3 regions of the Amycolatopsis silviterrae genome follow, and region 3 is predicted to be linked to each of the others. Evidence: riboswitches for the same ligand, from Rfam matches in the RefSeq annotation. Region 3 holds a riboswitch; each other region holds the start of a gene.
The links. A riboswitch is a leader RNA that binds a small molecule or an ion and turns the genes downstream of it on or off. The one in region 3 is predicted to bind S-adenosylmethionine.
Positions count from the first base shown of each region.

Region 1: linked by a shared signal. The riboswitch ahead of ACFSVL_RS03045 (methionine ABC transporter ATP-binding protein) and the one ahead of thrC (threonine synthase) in region 3 are both predicted to bind S-adenosylmethionine.
Region 2: linked by a shared signal. The riboswitch ahead of ACFSVL_RS00330 (aminotransferase class V-fold PLP-dependent enzyme) and the one ahead of thrC (threonine synthase) in region 3 are both predicted to bind S-adenosylmethionine.

Region 1 covers NZ_JBHUKS010000003.1:275,975-281,651, reverse strand. Annotated here, with positions in the region: gene ACFSVL_RS03060 (ABC-F family ATP-binding cassette domain-containing protein) at 1-51, opposite strand, end outside; gene ACFSVL_RS03055 (4-(cytidine 5'-diphospho)-2-C-methyl-D-erythritol kinase) at 97-1,065, opposite strand; gene ACFSVL_RS03050 (hypothetical protein) at 1,187-1,657, shown strand; gene ACFSVL_RS03045 (methionine ABC transporter ATP-binding protein) at 1,766-2,779, opposite strand; SAM riboswitch class I at 2,996-3,086, opposite strand; gene ACFSVL_RS03040 (hypothetical protein) at 3,548-3,856, opposite strand; gene rsmA (16S rRNA (adenine(1518)-N(6)/adenine(1519)-N(6))-dimethyltransferase RsmA) at 3,898-4,740, opposite strand; gene ACFSVL_RS03030 (transglycosylase family protein) at 4,832-5,677, opposite strand, start outside.
Region 2 covers NZ_JBHUKS010000001.1:68,549-74,225, forward strand. Annotated here, with positions in the region: gene ACFSVL_RS00315 (DUF4189 domain-containing protein) at 1-2, shown strand, start outside; gene ACFSVL_RS00320 (RluA family pseudouridine synthase) at 46-972, opposite strand; gene lspA (signal peptidase II) at 969-1,577, opposite strand; gene ACFSVL_RS00330 (aminotransferase class V-fold PLP-dependent enzyme) at 1,829-3,148, opposite strand; SAM riboswitch class IV at 3,189-3,303, opposite strand; gene ACFSVL_RS00335 (potassium/proton antiporter) at 3,400-4,878, opposite strand; gene ACFSVL_RS00340 (ArsR/SmtB family transcription factor) at 4,977-5,672, opposite strand.
Region 3 covers NZ_JBHUKS010000011.1:407,886-413,562, forward strand. Annotated here, with positions in the region: gene ACFSVL_RS17440 (helix-hairpin-helix domain-containing protein) at 1-96, shown strand, start outside; gene ACFSVL_RS17445 (ComEC/Rec2 family competence protein) at 93-2,471, shown strand; gene thrC (threonine synthase) at 2,497-3,762, opposite strand; SAM riboswitch class I at 3,776-3,909, opposite strand; gene holA (DNA polymerase III subunit delta) at 4,041-5,012, shown strand; gene rpsT (30S ribosomal protein S20) at 5,103-5,363, opposite strand.

The DNA of each region.
Region 1 (5,677 bases), on a different contig from region 3:
CTTCACACCGTAGGACTTGCTCACCGACTCCAGGTTGACCAGGTTGGCCATCCGGATCCTTTCCACTGTGGACTATTGATTCAAGCGATGGTTTTTTCAGGCGTGCACGCGTGGCGGCACGTTGCGCGGTGCGTCGTCGCCGCCGACCACGCGCGCGCCGGGCACCGGGCCGTGCGCGACCCGCACCGTGCGGCACACTCCCGCGCCGGACAGTTCGGCGGCCACCTCGACCGCGGTTTCCGCGTCGGAGCACAGGAACGCGCACGTGGGCCCGGAGCCGGACACACAGCCGGCCAGCGCGCCCGCGTTCACCCCGGCACGCAGCGTGCGCCGCAGGCCTGGCCGCAGCGACACCGCGGCCGCCTGCAAGTCGTTGCCGAGCAACAGGGCCAGCTGGCGAGGATCACCCGACGCGAGCGCCTCCACGACCGGCGTGTGCGACCCGATCCGCGGCGGTTTGCCGTCCGCGCGCAGCCGGTCGAGTTCGCCGAAGACCTTGGGGGTGGACAGGCCCTCCTCGTCGAAGGCCAGCACCCAGTGGAACGTGTGCCGCGCGAGCACCGGCACGAGCTGCTCGCCGCGGCCGGTGCCGAGCGCGGTGCCGCCGTACAGCGCGAAAGGCACGTCGCTGCCCAGCCGGCCGGCGATGGTGGCCAGCTCGTCGCGGGTGACGTCGAGCTTCCAGAGCGACGAGAGCCCGACCAGCGCCGCCGCCGCGTCCGCGCTCCCGCCCGCCATGCCGCCGGCGACCGGAATGCCCTTGCGCAGCACGATGCGTACCTTCGGCGCATCCGCGTCCGGCCTTCCGGCGTAGGCGGCCAGCTCGCGAGCCGCGCGCCACGCCAGGTTGGCACCGTCGGTGGGCACCCTGCGCTCGCCCTCGCCGTACACCTCGAGCCCCGGCTCGTCGGTGGCCGCGACGGTCACCTCATCGGTGAGCGAAAGCGCCTGGAAGACGGTGACCAGCTCGTGGAACCCGTCCGCCCGCAGGTCGCCGACGGCCAGGTGCAGGTTGACCTTGGCCGGGACCCGGACGGTGACTGGTGGTGGAACGACAGCGAGCACCCGTCCAGCCTACGTGGCTGCCGCAGGTCAGGCGCCGCCAGGAGAAAACGTTGGCACAGAAGTTCCCCCAGCCGTCGCTCCGGATTGGCCCGCCGGGCCAGTTTGGAAGTACTTTGGAAGTATGCGCGTGCCGGAGGTCAACCTGTCGGAGCTGTCGCTGCGCCCGCGCCAGGTGGTGGACCAGCTCGAACGTTCGCCGAGCCGTTCGGTCCGGATTCGCCGACGGGAGAAGGACAAACCAGATCTGCTGCTGGTCACCGCCGAGCGCGCGGAGCAGGTGGCTGCCGCGGTTTCGGCGGCCGTCACGCTCCTCGTGGAGCTGATGCGCCGCAACACGGAGACCGCGGAGACCGCCGAGGTGCTGCCCGCCGCGTTCCCGTGGGCGCGGTACCTGTCGGCGGCGGAGGTACGGACATTCGTCGGCGAACTGGCCGAAACCCTGGAGCGAGCCGAATCTCTCGGCAATCCGGTCCCGGTCGCCACCCTCGTCGCGAAGTGGAAGCAGACCGCGGAAGCGCACGCGGATCCGGCGCTGGCCGAGATCCTCCGCCGGAACGACCACAAAGGACAGTCGTCAGGACAGCTGTCCTAAAAGTTTGCCCACGTGACCTGACTGATGGGTCTCCGTGTCCCGCAGACGCGGCGAGGGCCGCCCCAATCGAATGGGACGGCCCTCGAAAACGGTTCGGCGAAAGGGAAATCAGGCAGCGACGACGCTCTGCGGACCGCGAGCCGGCTGGCTCACGTGCGCACCCCGGTCGGCGATCCAGGACAGCGCCGCGTCGGCCCGCTCGCCGCGGACACCGAGACGGAAGCGGGCGATCGGGGTGTCCCCGATGCGGGTGAGCCCGCCGCCGATGGTGGCCAGCTCCACGTCGAAGCGGCTGGCCGCCTCGGGCAGCAGGGCGCCCACCGACGCGAAGCCGATCAGCACGACATCGACCGAGCGGTCGTACTTCGCGGACTGGGCGCGCGACGTCTCGATCGACGGCAGCACCGCCTGCGCGGTCCAGCTGTCCGGCGTCGAGATCAGGTCCAGCACCGTGCCGCGCTCGACGATCGCACCGTTGTCGAGCACCGCGACGTCGTCGCAGACCCGGCGGACGACGTCCGCGTCCGGCGTGGTGACCACGATCGTCACGCCCAGCTCGGCGCGCGCCCGGTCGAGCACGGCGAGCACCGCGCCGGAGTCCTCCGGAGCGATCCCGGCGGTCGGGTCGTCGGCGAGCAGCACGGCCGGTCCGGCGGCGAGCGCCTTGGCCACCGCGACCCGGCGGAGCTGGCCTTCGGTGAGTTCTTCGGGCTTCTGCGTCGCGCGGGCGGTGAGGCCGACCAGGTCGAGCAGCGAGCCGACCCGGCTGCGCCGCTGCGGGCCGTCGACGCCGAGCTGCTCCAGCGGGCTGGCGATGTTGCCGGCGATGGTGCGCTCGGCGATCAGCTCCGGCTTGGTCCCGATCACGCCGAGCTGACGGCGGATCTCGCGCAGCCGCTTGCCGTCGAGCGTCGCGGTGTTGAGGCCGTCGAGCCGCACGACGCCGCGGTCGGGCCGCTCCTGCAGCGCGATGCAGCGGGCGAGGGTCGACTTGCCGGAACCGGACGGGCCCACGACGCCGAACAGCGAGCCGGCTTGCACGTCGACACTCACGTCGCGCAGGGCGGCGACACGATTTCCGTGGAAGGGAAAGGACTTGGACACGTTTTCGACAGTGATCACGAAAGGGCTCCAGGCAAAACGAGGCGCGGCGCCGTTTCCGGGCGCGCCAGGCGTCATCGAATTACCGTCCACAATGGACGGCGCAAGAAACTGCGGAAAAGACGATCAGGCGATGACCATGGAGCGTTGACACGCACATACCGTGCGGCGACCTTCGTCGACTACGCGCCGGCGGGTCAGCAGGAGCGGGCGGGTGACCCTCTTCATCGAAAACAGCCTCCATCGGTCCTGGCGGTAGCACCTGCCCTGCGGAGGGTGGTTGCTGCGACTTCGGCGAGCCAGGTCTCTCAGTCGCTCGGGATGGACGCTTTCGAGTAAAGCCGATCCCATTGGCTGAACGCAAGCTCGTTGGTGCAGATCACACGTCTGGTGGTGCCCGCATACCGGAACACCGCGTCCAGGACCCGGAAACCCGGAACCTCGGTCGCCGAACAGTGCCTCGACCTGCGCACCTGGCCCGCCAGCCGTCGGTCGCGAACAAGTTCGTTCCACTGTGGACGATCAGGAGATCTTATGGATCAATAGTTTTCTCGTTGTCAAGGGTGAGCTGGATGCGTGCCCCGGCACTCTCGCTGCCGCGTCGGCAACCGAGCCGAGATAGCACCTCGAAGCGAAGCATCTCGAACCGAGACAGCTGAACAATCCGTGCCGGGGAGCAGTCGGACTCCCCCGAATGCCAGCGCGCTGAGGAGCCGTCAGTCACAGCAAACCGGCCATCTCGGCAGCGACTGAGAGTAGTTGTACGGACACTCAGAAGGATTGATCCTGCTACCACCGGTACCGCTTCTTCGACGCGAAGTAGGCCACCGGGATCCCGGCCAGCACGCCCGCGAAGGAGAACCCGGCGATGTACGGGCTGCGGTCGTAGGAGGCCTGCTGCGCCCGCGCCATGGACTCGTAGGTGCCGCCGCCGCTGCAGAAGTACGACGGATCGCGCGGCATCACCCGGTCGCCGCACATCACCGCGTCCGGATCGTTGTACCGCATCGCCACCCCGGCCGCGATGCCGAGCAGCCCGCCGACGATCAGCAACGCGCCGACGAGCTGGAACAAGGCCAGCAAGAGGTTCCGGAGCATGCCGCGGAAGCTAGCCCGGTCCCGGCGGGAGGGGTCCCCGGTCAGGCGCCGGCGGCCGCGATCCGGGCGAACGCGTGCACGTCGAGCTGCTCGCCGCGCGTCTTCGGGTCGATCCCGGCCTCGGCGAGCAGTTCGCCCGCCCGCTCGGCGGATCCGGCCCACCCGGCCAGCGCCGCCCGCAAAGTCTTGCGCCGCTGCGAGAACGCCGCGTCGACCACCGCGAACAGCCGCGCGCGGTCCACTCCGGCGACCGGGTCGGTGCGGGTGAACGACACCAGCGCGGAATCGACGTTCGGGACCGGCCAGAACACCGCGCGTGGCACGGCTGCGACCTTGCGCGCCGGGCCGTACCAAGCCAGCTTCACGCTCGGCACGCCGTAGGTGCGGCTGCCCGGCCCGGCCGCCATCCGGTCCGCGACCTCGGTCTGGACCATCACGAGCCCGCTGCGCAGCGACGGCAGCTCAGCCAGCAGGTGCAGCACCACCGGCACCGCGACGTTGTACGGCAGGTTCGCCACGATCGACACCGGCTCAGCGGGCAGCTCAGCGGCGCGGACCCGCAGCGCGTCGGCACCGACGACGGTCAGCCGGTCCGCCGCCTCTGGCGCGCGCTCAGCCACCGTGCGCGGCAGCCGGGCGGCGAGCACCGGGTCGATCTCCACGGCGATGACCTCGGCACCGGCGGCGAGCAGGCCGAGCGTCAGCGACCCGAGACCGGGCCCGACCTCCAGCACGACGTCCCCCGGCGCCACGCCGCCGAGTTCGACGATGCGGCGGACCGTGTTGGGGTCGTGCACGAAGTTCTGCCCGAGCTTCTTCGTGGGCCGGACGTCGAGTTCGTCGGCCAGCCCGCGGATTTCGGCAGGCCCCAGCAGTTCCACCACCGGACGAGCCTACCCAGCGACAACGGGGCATACGAAAACAGGCGGCCGGGAGCGCGAGGCTCCCGGCCGCCTGCCGGAAATCGGAGGGTGCTCAGGCCTTGTGGCCGCAGCCCCATGCGCTGTAGCCGCCGCGGTCCTCGCGCACCTTCTCGGCGATCGCGATCTGCTGCTCGCGGGTGGCCTTGTCGGCCGTCGGGGCGTACTGCTGGCCGCCGTAGGCGTTCCAGGTCTGGCGGTCGAACTGGAGGCCGCCGTAGTACCCGTTGCCGGTGTTGATGGACCAGTTGCCGCCCGACTCGCACTGCGCGATGCGGTCCCACGCGCCGGTGTCGCCGATCGCGGGCGTCGGCGGCTTCTTGGTGCCGACCTTGATGATCTTGGCCTTGGCCTCGACGAGGACCTTCTCCGAGACGTGCTCGCGGGAGATCTCTTCGCCGTTTTTCTTGGTGACCTTGTAGGTCACGAGCTTCTTGCCCGGCGTGCCCTGGTCCTGGACGTTCTGCTGGCCCTGCAGCAACGTGGGGTCGTCGACCTTCTGCACCTCGGGGTCGATGGTCTCTTCCTGGTTGACCATCGACACGCCCATGCGGCTGACGTGGACCTCGGCGCCGTTCTTCAGGCTGACGTCGAGACCGCCGTCGATCGCGTCGTCCGGGCCGAGGTTCAGCTTGAGGTCGGAGACGAACTCCTTGGTGGTCACCGCGGTGGTGTCCACCTTGCGGGGCGCGTTGGTGCCGTCGAAAAGCGTGATGTGCTTGAGGGTCTTGACCTGGACGGTGGAGCCCTCGAGCGGCAGTTCGCCGGACGACGGCATCGACGTCCACGCGCCCTGGGACATCATGCTGCCCATGCCGAGCTGGTCCATGGCCTGGCCGAGCGTGGTCGCGCGGACCCAGGAGGGCCGCGACACGCCGTCCACGACGAGGTTCAGCTGACG
Region 2 (5,677 bases), on a different contig from region 3:
AGCCGGTCGGGGCCTGCCCCGCGCGGGTCTGCGTCGCTGCCGGTTTTAGTTCCCGTCCCGCAGGATCTCCAGCGCGCCGGCCAGGTCGGCCGGGTACTCGGCCTCGAACTCGACCCACCGGCCGTCCGCCGGATGCGCGAAACCGAGCGTCCGCGCGTGCAGCCACTGCCGCGTCAGGCCGAGTTTCCGGGCCAGCACCGGGTCCGCGCCGTAGGTCAGGTCGCCCGCGCACGGGTGCCGCAGCGCGGAGAAGTGCACGCGGATCTGGTGGGTACGCCCGGTTTCCAGCTTGACGTGCGCCAGCGACGCCGCCCGGAACGCCTCGACCACCTCGTAGTGCGTGACGCTCGGCCGTCCGCCCGCGACGACCGCGAACTTGTAGTCGTGCCGCGGATGCCGGTCGATCGGCGCGTCGATGGTGCCGCGCGTCGGATCGGGGTGGCCCTGCACGACGGCGTGGTAGCCCTTGTCGACGGTCCGTTCCTTGAACGCCCGCTTCAGCACGGTGTACGCGTGCTCGCTCTTCGCCACCACCATCACCCCGGTGGTGCCCGCGTCGAGCCGGTGCACGACGCCTTGGCGCTCGGCCGCGCCGGACGTCGAGATCCGCAGCCCGGCCGCGGCGAGCCCGCCGACGACCGTCGGGCCGGTCCAGCCGGGGCTCGGATGCACCGCGACGCCGACCGGTTTCGAAATCACCACGATGTCGTCGTCATCGTGCAGGATTTTCATGCCGTCGACCGGCTCCGCGACGATTTCCGCCGGACGATCCGGTTCCGGCAGCGTCACCTCAAGCAGCCCGCCCGCGGCGAGCCGGTCGGATTTGCCCGCCGGGCGGCCGTCGAGCAGCACGTCGCCCGCCGCGGCCAGTTCCGCGACGACGGTGCGGGACAGCCCGAGCATTTTCGCCAGCCCGGCGTCGACGCGCATCCCGTCGAGCCCGTCCGGGACGGGCAGCATGCGCGCGCTCACGCGTCTTCCTTCTTTTTGCCGCGGGTGGAGGTGCCGTCGTAGTCCTTGCCGAGCAGGGACAGCAGCACGATCAGCGCGCCGCCGACGCAGATCGCGGAGTCGGCGATGTTGAAGATCGCGAAGCCCTGCCCGTTGGGCGCGAACGCGGAGATGAAGTCGACGACGTGGCCGCGCAACGGCCCCGGCTCCCGGAAGAACCGGTCGGTCAGGTTGCCGAGCGCCCCCGCGAGCACGAGCCCAAGCCCGATCGCCCAGCCGACCGAGCGCAGCCTGCGCGAGATCCACACGATCGCGATGACGACGCCGATCGCCACCAGCGCGAGCACCCAGGTCATGCCGGTAGCCATCGAGAACGCGGCCCCCGGATTGCGGATGACCTGCAGGTAGATCAGCCCGCCGAGGATCGGCTTGGGCTCCTTGCCCTCAAGATTGGCGACCACGAGGTTCTTCGTGATCAAGTCGATCGCCCACAGCAGCGCCGCGACCGCGAACACCACCCAAACCCGCCTCTTAGGCAGCGGCGTGCCCTCCTCGGCAGCCCCCCGCTCAGGCGGTTCCGCAGACGGCTCGACCTCGGACTCAGACGGCGAAGGATCGGTGCTCACACCCCCATTGTCCACTCTCCAGCCCGACCACACCCAACCGGACCACAACCGCGGGATCGCGCCGGCGTTTGGGGTGAGCGGCGGGACAGGCCGAAGGCCCCTCCCGCCGCTCACCCCAAACGCCGGCTAAAAGCGATCCCGCACGCGACGGCGAAGCCGGCGCCATCAAACACAGCTGGTGACCCTCAAGCACAAACCCAGGCAAATCCCGCGCCGTGGTCACCAGCGCTGCCGCACAACCCGAGACCCCATCAAGCACAAAACGACGGCAGCTCCCGCGTATCCCCCACGGGCCCCCACCGCCCATCCACCTTCGCGTACTCCCACCGAGCCCCCCGAGCCACGATCTGCCGCAGCGCCAGCACCACCCGGTCCACGTGCTCCTCGGTGCTCCCCAGCCCAAGACTCACCCGAACCGCCTGCTGCCCCTCGCCGCCAGCCTCGCGAATCAACCGCCGAGCAGCCACATGCGCGCAGAACGCCCCGTCCCGCACACCGATCCCGTACTCAGCCGACAGCACCGCCGCCAGCCACCCCGGCTCAAACCCGTCGACCACGAAACTCAACGTCCCGACCCGGTCCACCGGCGCGTCAAAAAACCGCAACTCAGCAAACCCAGGCAGCCCCTCAAGCCCCTTGCGCAACCGCTCCAGCAACGCGGCCTCATGGGCCCCCACCGCATCCCAAGAAGCCGCCAGCTGCTCGCAAGCCACCCCAAGCGCATACACGCCAACGGTATTCGGCGACCCAGCCTCGTGCCGCTCCTCGCCGGAGTTCCACACGACAGCTTCCTCGGTCACCAGCTTCGTCGCCCCGCCACCGGCCAGATACGGCTCTGCAGCCCGCAACCAGTCACTCCGCCCGATCAACGCCCCAGCCCCGAACGGCGCGTACAGCTTGTGCCCAGACAGCGCGACATAGTCAACATCCAGCTCCCGCACCGAAATCTGCCGATGCGGAGCGAGCTGCGCAGCGTCAAGCGCCACCCGAGCCCCGTGCTTCCGGGCCACCGCGGCGATTTCGGCGACCGGCAGCAGCTCACCAGTCACATTGGACGCCCCAGCCACGACCACCAACCGCGGCCCCTGCGGGCATTCCGCAAGCGCTTCGTCCACAACGGACACCGCAGCCAACCGAGTCCGCGGCAACCGCACGCGCCGGACGTTCGGCCCCCGCCACGGCAGCAGCGCCGCATGGTGCTCACTGTCGAAAACAACCACGGAAGTCTTGCGCGGCAACGCCTTCGCCAGCAGGTTGAACGCGTCAGTGGTGTTGCGGGTGAAGATCACCGAGTCGCCGCTGCGCGCGTCCACGAACCGGCGCAACACATCCCGAGTGCGCTCGTACAGCCGCGTTGAGACCTGCGAAGCGAAACCCGCGCCCCGGTGCACGCTGGCGTACCAGGGAAGAAACTCGTCGACCGCCGAACGCACCGCGTCCAGACAGGGCGCGCTGGCCGCGTGATCGAGGTTGGCGTAACCGATGTCGCCGCCCGTGACCAGCGGCACCCGCAGCGTCGCACCAGCAACAGTGGGAACAGTAGCGGTGGGCCGGTCGAGTGCGAGAGTCATGACGGTGCCTCCTCGGCGTTCCGGGGGACCCCCGGCGAGGGGCCCGCGCTTGCCCGTCGCGCTGCGCGACCGGCCTGGTCCTCACCCGGGGCACCCCACCGCGGTAGGAGGGTTGCCGGCCAGCAAGCCGGGGCTTCGCGCTGGCACTCATGACCTGTTACGGACGATAGCGGAAACCAGGGGACCGAAACCAGCCCCGTCCCGTGATCTGAGACGACGGTCACCCAGAAGGTCCACAAAGGACAGAAAGGTCAGTTGCCCGATTCCCCGCGCCACCGGGCGAGGCGGCCTGCCCGGTCGACCGCGCGGATCCGGCGTTCGGTCGCGTCCCGGTCGGCCGCGGTCGTGACCACCAGAAGCTGGTCCTCGACCTGCAGCCGGCTGGTTTTCTGGGGCGTGAAGCCGGTCCCGCCGCGGACCACGAGGCTGACGGTCGCGCCGGCGGGCAGCCGCAGCTCCGACAGGTACACGCCGTGCAGCTTCGACCCCTTCTGGATCCGCACCTGCAGCAATTCCGCGCCAAGTTCGTCGAGTGGCGCGGAATCGACCTCGATCTCGTGCGCCTGCGCCGCCTTCGCCAGCCCGAGCACCCGGGCCAGCGGGCTGAGTGTCGCGCCCTGCAGCACGGTGAGCACGATGACGAGCACGAAAACCGCGTCCACGAGCCGCTGTGCGCCGGGCACGCCTTCGGACAGCGGGATCATCGCGAGCACGATCGGCACCGCGCCGCGCAGGCCCGCCCAGGACAGGAACGTCTGCTCGCGCCAGGGCAACCAGAACGGCAGCAGCGACAGGACCACCGACAGCGGCCGGGCGAGCAGCAGCACCACCGCGCCCGCGACGAGGCCCGGGATGAGCGCTTCGAGCAGCCGGGTCGGCGACGCGAAGAGGCCGAGCAGCACGAACAACCCGATCTGCGCGAGCCAGCCGAGCCCCTCGGCGAACGACAGGGTGTCCGACCGGTGCGGCAGCTTGGAATTCCCCAGCACCAGCCCGGCGACGTAGGTGGCGAGCAGGCCGGACGCGTGCGCCAGCTGTCCCGAGGAGTACGCGAGCACGCACACCGCGACCGTGGCGAGCGGGTACAGACCGGTGGCCGGCAACGCGGCCCGTCGCAGCGCCTGCGCGCCCAGCCAGCCGAACGCGAAGCCGAGCACCAGTCCGGTGAGCAGTTCGTAGACCACCAGCAGCGGCAGCGACCAGTCGACCGCCTCGCCGGACGCGAGCACGACGACCGCGATGTAGGCGGGCGCGTCGTTGATGCCGGATTCCAGCTCCAGCGTGCCGACGAGCCGTTTGCCTACCCCGGCCGAGCGCAGCACGGAAAACACCGCGGCGGCGTCGGTGGACGCGAGGACCGCGCCCCACAGCAGGGCGAGCCGCCAGTCGAGGCCGAGCAGCCAGTGCAAAGCCGCGCCGGTGACCGCGATGCTGATCACCACGGCCACTGTGGACAGCAGGATTCCGGGCCCCAGCGAGGGTTTCACCGAGGGCCAGCGCGTGGTGAGCCCGCCTTCGGTGAGGATCAGGACGAGCGCGGCGAGCCCGAGCGACTGGGTGAGCCCCGGATTGTCGAAGCGGATGCCGAACCCGGCCTCGCCGAGCACCACGCCGATTCCGAGATACAGCAGCAGCGACGGGAATCCGAGCCGGATGGACACCCGCACCGCGACGACCGAGACGACCAGAACCAGCGCTCCGACGCCCAAGAGCACGGGAAGTTCGTCCACTTCTCCGCCTCCCTCCCGGTCGCCCCAGGCGTCCAGAATAGTGAGGCAGTGTCCGGTTCCCGACCGCGCACCACCGTGCGGGGGACATCGCGAGTGTGTTACGACGCCTCGGCGGCACTCACCGTCGCGAGATCGACACCCAACGCGGCGAACGGACCCGTCGCGCCCGGCAAAACCCGCACCGCGCGCTGCTGGTCCCGCGTCAGCCATCCCGCTTCGACCGCCCGCTCCAGCACCGCCGCCGGGACCGCGCCGGCCAGGTGCTCCCGCCGCTCTGTCCAATCGAGACAGTCGCGCAGCAACGGCCGCCGCGGCCGGTCCGGCACCGCCACGCCGAGATCGGCCAGCACCTCGCGGCCGGAATCGGTGAGCGCGAGCCCGTCCGACACGTCGATCAGTCCCCGATCGACCATCCCGTCCCGCAACGCGACCCCGAGCGTCCCGGCCAGATGGTCGTAGCAGCTTCGCGCGAACGACAATCGCTGTACCCGCAACGAAGTCCGCAGTCCGGACGGCCGTTTCAGTTCGGCATGCTGAGCCAGATGCTCGATCAGCTCCGCGACGCGCGGGTTCGCGAGCCGAACGTAGGCATGCCGTCCCTGTTTCACCCGGGCCACGAACCCGGCCTCCCGCAGCCGGGTCACGTGCTCGCTGGCGGTCGACACCGCGATCTGTGCCGCGGCGGCCAGTTCGCCGACGGTCCAGGCGCGGCCGTCGAGCAGCGCGAGGCACATGGCCGCGCGGCTCGGATCGGCGAGCACGGCGGCGACCTCGGCCAAGGCGACGGTTTCCATAGGGC
Region 3 (5,677 bases):
CACGGCGGATTCTCGAGTGTCGAACAGCTACGCGACGTAGACGGCATCGGCGAGAGCAAGTTCGAAAGACTTCGCGAGCAGGTGACGGTCGGATGAAGCCGGCACCCGAAGAAAATCCGCGACGCGACCACGATTTCCGCCTCGTTCCCGCCTCCGTCGCCGGATGGGCGGCGACGCTCGCCGGGCTCCAGCTCGGCTGGTGGGTCGCGACCGTGGTGGGTGCTGTAACGGTCATCGGGGCCGCAGTGCTTCTCCTCCGCGGCCGTTCCCGCTACGCCGGGGTCGGGGGAGCGTTAGTGCTAGTCGGGCTCGTCGCAGCAGTGCCGACCGCTCTGCGCATTCACGACGCGGCATCCGACCCGTTGGGAGCCGCTGCCACGCACGGCGTCACGGCGACGCTGCTGGTCGAGATCAACGAGCGTCCCCGGCCGATCCACCAGGCGGGCTATGCGGATCAACAGGCGGGAACCCGGTCGGTGGCGATCCCGGCACAGGTCATAACGGCCACAGTGGACAGTCAGCCAATCGAATCGACCGGCCGGGTTTTGCTGCTGGCACCCGTCGCCGGATGGAACGGCCTGCTGCCAGGCCAGGAAGTGACGACGTCCGGCCGTCTCATGCCCGCACGTGGCGGCGAGCTGACGGCTGCGGTCGTCTCTGTCCGGGCCGCGCCGGCTGACGTCGGGCAAGCCCCGTGGTGGCAGCGCGCGGCGGCAGTGCTGCGGAACAGTTTGCATTCGTTGTGCGGGATCCTGCCGGAGGAACCGGCGGGCTTGCTGCCCGGACTGGTGCTGGGCGACACGAGCGCGTTGCCGCAACGGGTCGAGGCCGAGTTCACCGCCTCCGGGCTCACCCACTTGATGGCAGTGAGCGGTGGAAACCTCGTCATCGTAGGCGGAGCCGTCCTGCTGCTGTGCCGATTGGCGCGAGCCGGCCCGAGGTTTTCCGCCGCAGCGGCAGGCACCTGCCTGGCCGGATTCCTCGTGCTGGTCGGTCCCGAGCCGAGCGTGGTGCGGGCAGGTGTCATGGGCGGCATCGGCTTGCTGGCGCTGGCCCTCGGCCGACGCGGTTCGGCGCTGCCCGCCCTGGCGTTCGCGGTGTGCGTGCTGGTCGCGTGGGATCCGACGATGGCGGCCAATTTCGGTTTCGCGCTTTCCGTTCTCGCCACTGCGGGACTGGTGCTGCTCGCCCCGCGATGGGCGGATTCGTTGGTGCGAAGGGGAGTTCCGCCGGGTTACGCCGAAGGCCTGGCCGTGCCGCTGGCCGCGTTCGTAGTCACCGCGCCGGTCATCGCCGGGATGGCGGGCACGGTCAGCCTCGTCTCGGTGGTCACCAATGTCCTTGCGGCACCAGTGGTCGCGCCGGTGACCGTGCTGGGCGTGCTCGCGACCGTCGTCGGGCCATGGTGGCCGGGTGCCGGGCACCTGCTGATCCGATTGGCGGATCCGGAAGCACGATGGCTGCTCACCGTCGCCCGGCATGGCGCACGAACGCCCGGAGCAACGCTGTCCTGGCCCGGTGGCTGGTGGGGCGGATTGTGCGCGGCGGCCTTGCTGGTCGTTCTCGTGGTGGCGGCTCGGTTTCGTCGCCTCCGGCTGCTGGTGGCGATCGGACTGGTTGTCGTGCTGTTGACGGTCGTGCCGGCCAAGGTCCTGCTGCCTGGCTGGCCGCCGCACGGCTGGGCGATGGTGGAATGCGATGTCGGGCAAGGAGATGCGGTCGTTCTCGCCACTGCCGAACCCGGCCGGGCCGTCGTCGTCGACACCGGGCCGGAACCTGGGCCGGTCGACGAATGCCTGCGGAGGCTGGGCGTCGAACGAGTGCCGTTGCTGCTCCTGAGCCATCTGCACGCGGACCACATCGGAGGTCTCGCCTCGGTGTTCGACGGACGGGCGGTCGGCGCGATCGCGGTCGGGCCGGGGCGCGCTCCGGCGTGGGCGTGGCAGTCGGTTTCCGGCGAAGCGCGGCGTCGTGGCGTGCCGCTGGTGCAGTTGAGCGAAGGGCAAAAGCTGGAATGGCCGGGGCTGTCGCTGGACGTGCTCGGTCCGCGCTACGCCACCACCCGGTCGCCTGCCCTGCAGGACGGCACGATGATCAACAACAGCTCGGTCGTCCTGCGCGCCGACACCTCGGCTGGCCGGGTTTTGCTGACCGGAGACGTCGAACTCGCCGCGCAGGCGGACCTGTTAGCCGAGGGCGTCGACCTGCGGGCCGACATCCTGAAGGTGCCGCATCACGGCTCGCGATACTCGCTGCCGCAATTCCTCGCGGCGGTGCGGCCGCGCACGGCGCTGATCAGCGTCGGCGCGGGCAATGGATACGGGCATCCGAGCAAGTCCACAGTGGACGTTCTCGGCACGATGGGAGTACTGGTCACCCGGACCGACGTGGACGGCGACACGGCCGTTCTGCCAGGCGGAGGCGGACCGGCGGTCGCACGCCGGGGTGAGCCCCGGGGCCCGCCGCGGTAGGGCGTGCGGACCCCGGGCCAGTGCGTCAGTAGCCGAGCGCCTTGGCGACGGCTTCGGCGGACGGCGGCACGGTGGCCTTCGGGCCGACGTGGTTCTCGATCGCGTCGAGGGTCTTGAGGCCGTCGCCGGTGATGAGGAGGACGGTTTCGGCGTCCGGGTCGAGCTTGCCGGTTTCGACGAGCTTCTTCGCGGTCGCCACGGTGACGCCGCCCGCGGTCTCGGTGAAGATGCCTTCGGTGCGCGCGAGCAGCCGGATGCCTTCGACGACCTCTTCGTCGGTGACGTCCTCGATCGCGCCGCCGGTGCGGTTGACCACGTCGAGCACGTACGGGCCGTCGGCCGGGTTGCCGATCGCGAGCGAGCGGGCGATGGTGTCCGGCTTCACCGGCTGGACCACGTCGTGGCCGTTGCGGTACGCGGCGGAGACCGGCGAGCAGCCGGTGGCCTGCGCGCCGAACACCTTGTACGGGCTGGCGTCCACGAGACCGAGCTGGCCCAGCTCGCGGAAACCCTTGTCCACCTTGGTGAGCTGCGAACCGGAGGCGATCGGCACGACGATCTGCTCGGGGATCCGCCAGCCGAGCTGCTCGGCGACCTCGTAGGCGAGCGTCTTCGAGCCCTCGGAGTAGTACGGGCGGACGTTGACGTTCACGAACGCCCACTTCGGGTGCTCGCCGGCCAGTTCGGTGGCGAGCCGGTTGACGTCGTCGTAGTTGCCGTCGACGGCGATCAGGTCGCCGTCGTACACCGCGGTGGTGAGGATCTTCGCGCGCTCGAGGCTCTTCGGGATCAGCACGACCGACCGCCAGCCGGCGCGCGCCGCGGCGGCGGCCGTCGCGTTGGCCAGGTTGCCGGTCGACGGGCACGCGAGGACCTCGAAGCCGAACTCGCGGGCGGCGGCCAGCGCGACGGCGACCACGCGGTCCTTGAACGAGTGCGTCGGGTTGCCGGTGTCGTCCTTGACCCACACGCTCTTGAGGCCGAGCGCCTTGGCGAGCCGGTCCGCACGCACCAGCCGGGTACAGCCGGGTTCGGTGTTCGGGGTCTCCTCGACGGTCGAGGGGACGGGAAGGAGCTTCTTGTAACGCCAGATGTTGCGCGGGCCCGCCTCGATGTCCTCGCGGCGGATACGGCCGAAGTCGTAGGCGACCTCGAGCGGCGAGAAGTCTTCGGCGGAGACGAATTCCGGAGCGAGCGGCTGCCGGTGCCCTTCTTCCTTCGACACCAGTTCGACGGCCGGACCGAGGTCGATCGTCTTGTTGGCGGAGGTGGCGCTGAGGGCTGCAGTCATCGCGAGGTTCCTTTCCTCATCTGCCCCGCCGAAGCGGGCCGGAATTGGCACCGTGGTCGTCAGCTACCCCGCGATCGCGGGATGACAGGCTGTACGCCGGTTGCCGGGGCTTCGTCGGGCCGTTCCCTCTGCCCCTCTGGATGAGCGGTATTCGGTTGTCGGAGCACCGGTGGGCGCGTCCTCGGCTACACCGTACGACATCCCGATCAGCTCGTGCCACGGAGGCGGCCCACATCACCGGGGCGGGCGGCCCGGCGACCGGGTGAGAGGATGGCCGGGTGACCACCGCACCCGCGCCGCTGCACCTCGTCACGGGCGAGGAAGAACTGCTCATCGAACGGGCTGTGCGCGCCTCGCTCGACGCGGCCAAGGCCGCCGACCCGACGGCCGACCTCACGCGGATGCGGGTGTCCGATCTCACACCGCCCGTGCTCGCTGAGCTGGTGAGTCCTTCGCTGTTCGCCGAGGGGCGCGTGATCGTGCTGGAGTCGGCGCAGGACATCTCGCAGGAGCTGTCCGACGCGGTCCTCGCGTACCTGAAAGCGCCCGCCGAAGGCATCGTCCTCGTGGTCGTGCACAGCGGCGGCGGGAGGAGCAAAGCCGCCAAGGCGCTGCCGGGCGCGTTGAAAAAAGCGGGCGCGGAAATCACCGAATGCCCGAAGCTCACCAAGCCGGCCGAGCGCGAGTCGTTCGTCCGCAACGAGGTGCGCCGCGCGGGCGGGAAGATCGACGGAGCCGGCTTGATGGCGCTGCTCGACTCGGTCGGCTCGGACCTGCGCGAGCTGTCCTCGGCGGCGACGCAGCTGGTCGCCGACACCGGGGGAGTCGTCGACGAGCAAGCGGTCCGCCGCTACCACACCGGACGCGCCGACGTGACCGGCTTCGCGGTGGCGGAAAAGGCCGTCGCGGGCGACCGGGCCGCCGCGCTGGAGTCGCTGCAGTGGGCGATGCAGCTGGGCGTCCCGCACGTCCTGGTGGCGGACGCGCTGGCCGACGCGGTCCGCACGATCGCTCGCGTGTCCGCCGCCGGGCGCGGCAATCCGAACCAGATGGCGGGCGAGCTGGGCATGCCGCCGTGGAAGATCCGCAAGGCGCAGGGCCAGTCCCGCGGCTGGGGCCAGGACGGCCTGGCGTCCGCGATGCGCGTGGTCGCACGGCTGAACGCCGAGGTCAAGGGCGCGGCGGCCGATTCCACCTACGCACTGCAGCGCGCGGTCCTCGACGTGGTCGCGGCCAAGGGAGACCGCTGAGCGGTCAAGGCGTCTGCCGCCGCGCCCGCTGATCCGGGCATCGAAAAGGCCCGGCCGCCGAAGCCGCCGGGCCTTCCGGAAAGACTGCGCTCAGAGCTGGTTCGCGCGCTTCGCGAGAGCCGACTTCTTGTTCGCGGCCTGGTTGGCGTGGATGACGCCCTTGGTGACGGCCTTGTCGAGCTTGCGGGCGGCGTCGCGCTGCAGTTCGAGGGCCTTGTCCTTGTCACCGGCTTCGGCGGCCTCGCGGAACTTGCGGATCGCGGTCTTCACCGAGGACCGGATCGCCAGGTTGCGCTGCCGCGCCTTCTCGTTCGTGGTGATGCGCTTGACCTGCGACTTGATGTTGGCCATGGAGGCGTTCCTCTTTCACTCGGTGAAGGTCGCTGCCGCGTTCGCGTGGCTCCGGATCAGTCCTGAGGGGACTGCCGGGTTTCCTCCCTGACGGAATGCCGCACGGCAACAGTCGAAAATCTTAACAGCCCTGCTCGCGGCCCCGGCGCGGGCCCCGGAGCCGGAATCCGTTCGGCATTCCGCCTGCGGCTCCGTTACGGTGGATCTTGGTAGTGCCTAGGGTTCCGTCGCCTGCCCGTGGTCCCGCAGAGCGGGTCGCGAAGACAACGAGGGCGGGCGGGGCTGGTCCGAGCGGCACCTTCGGCGGGACACCG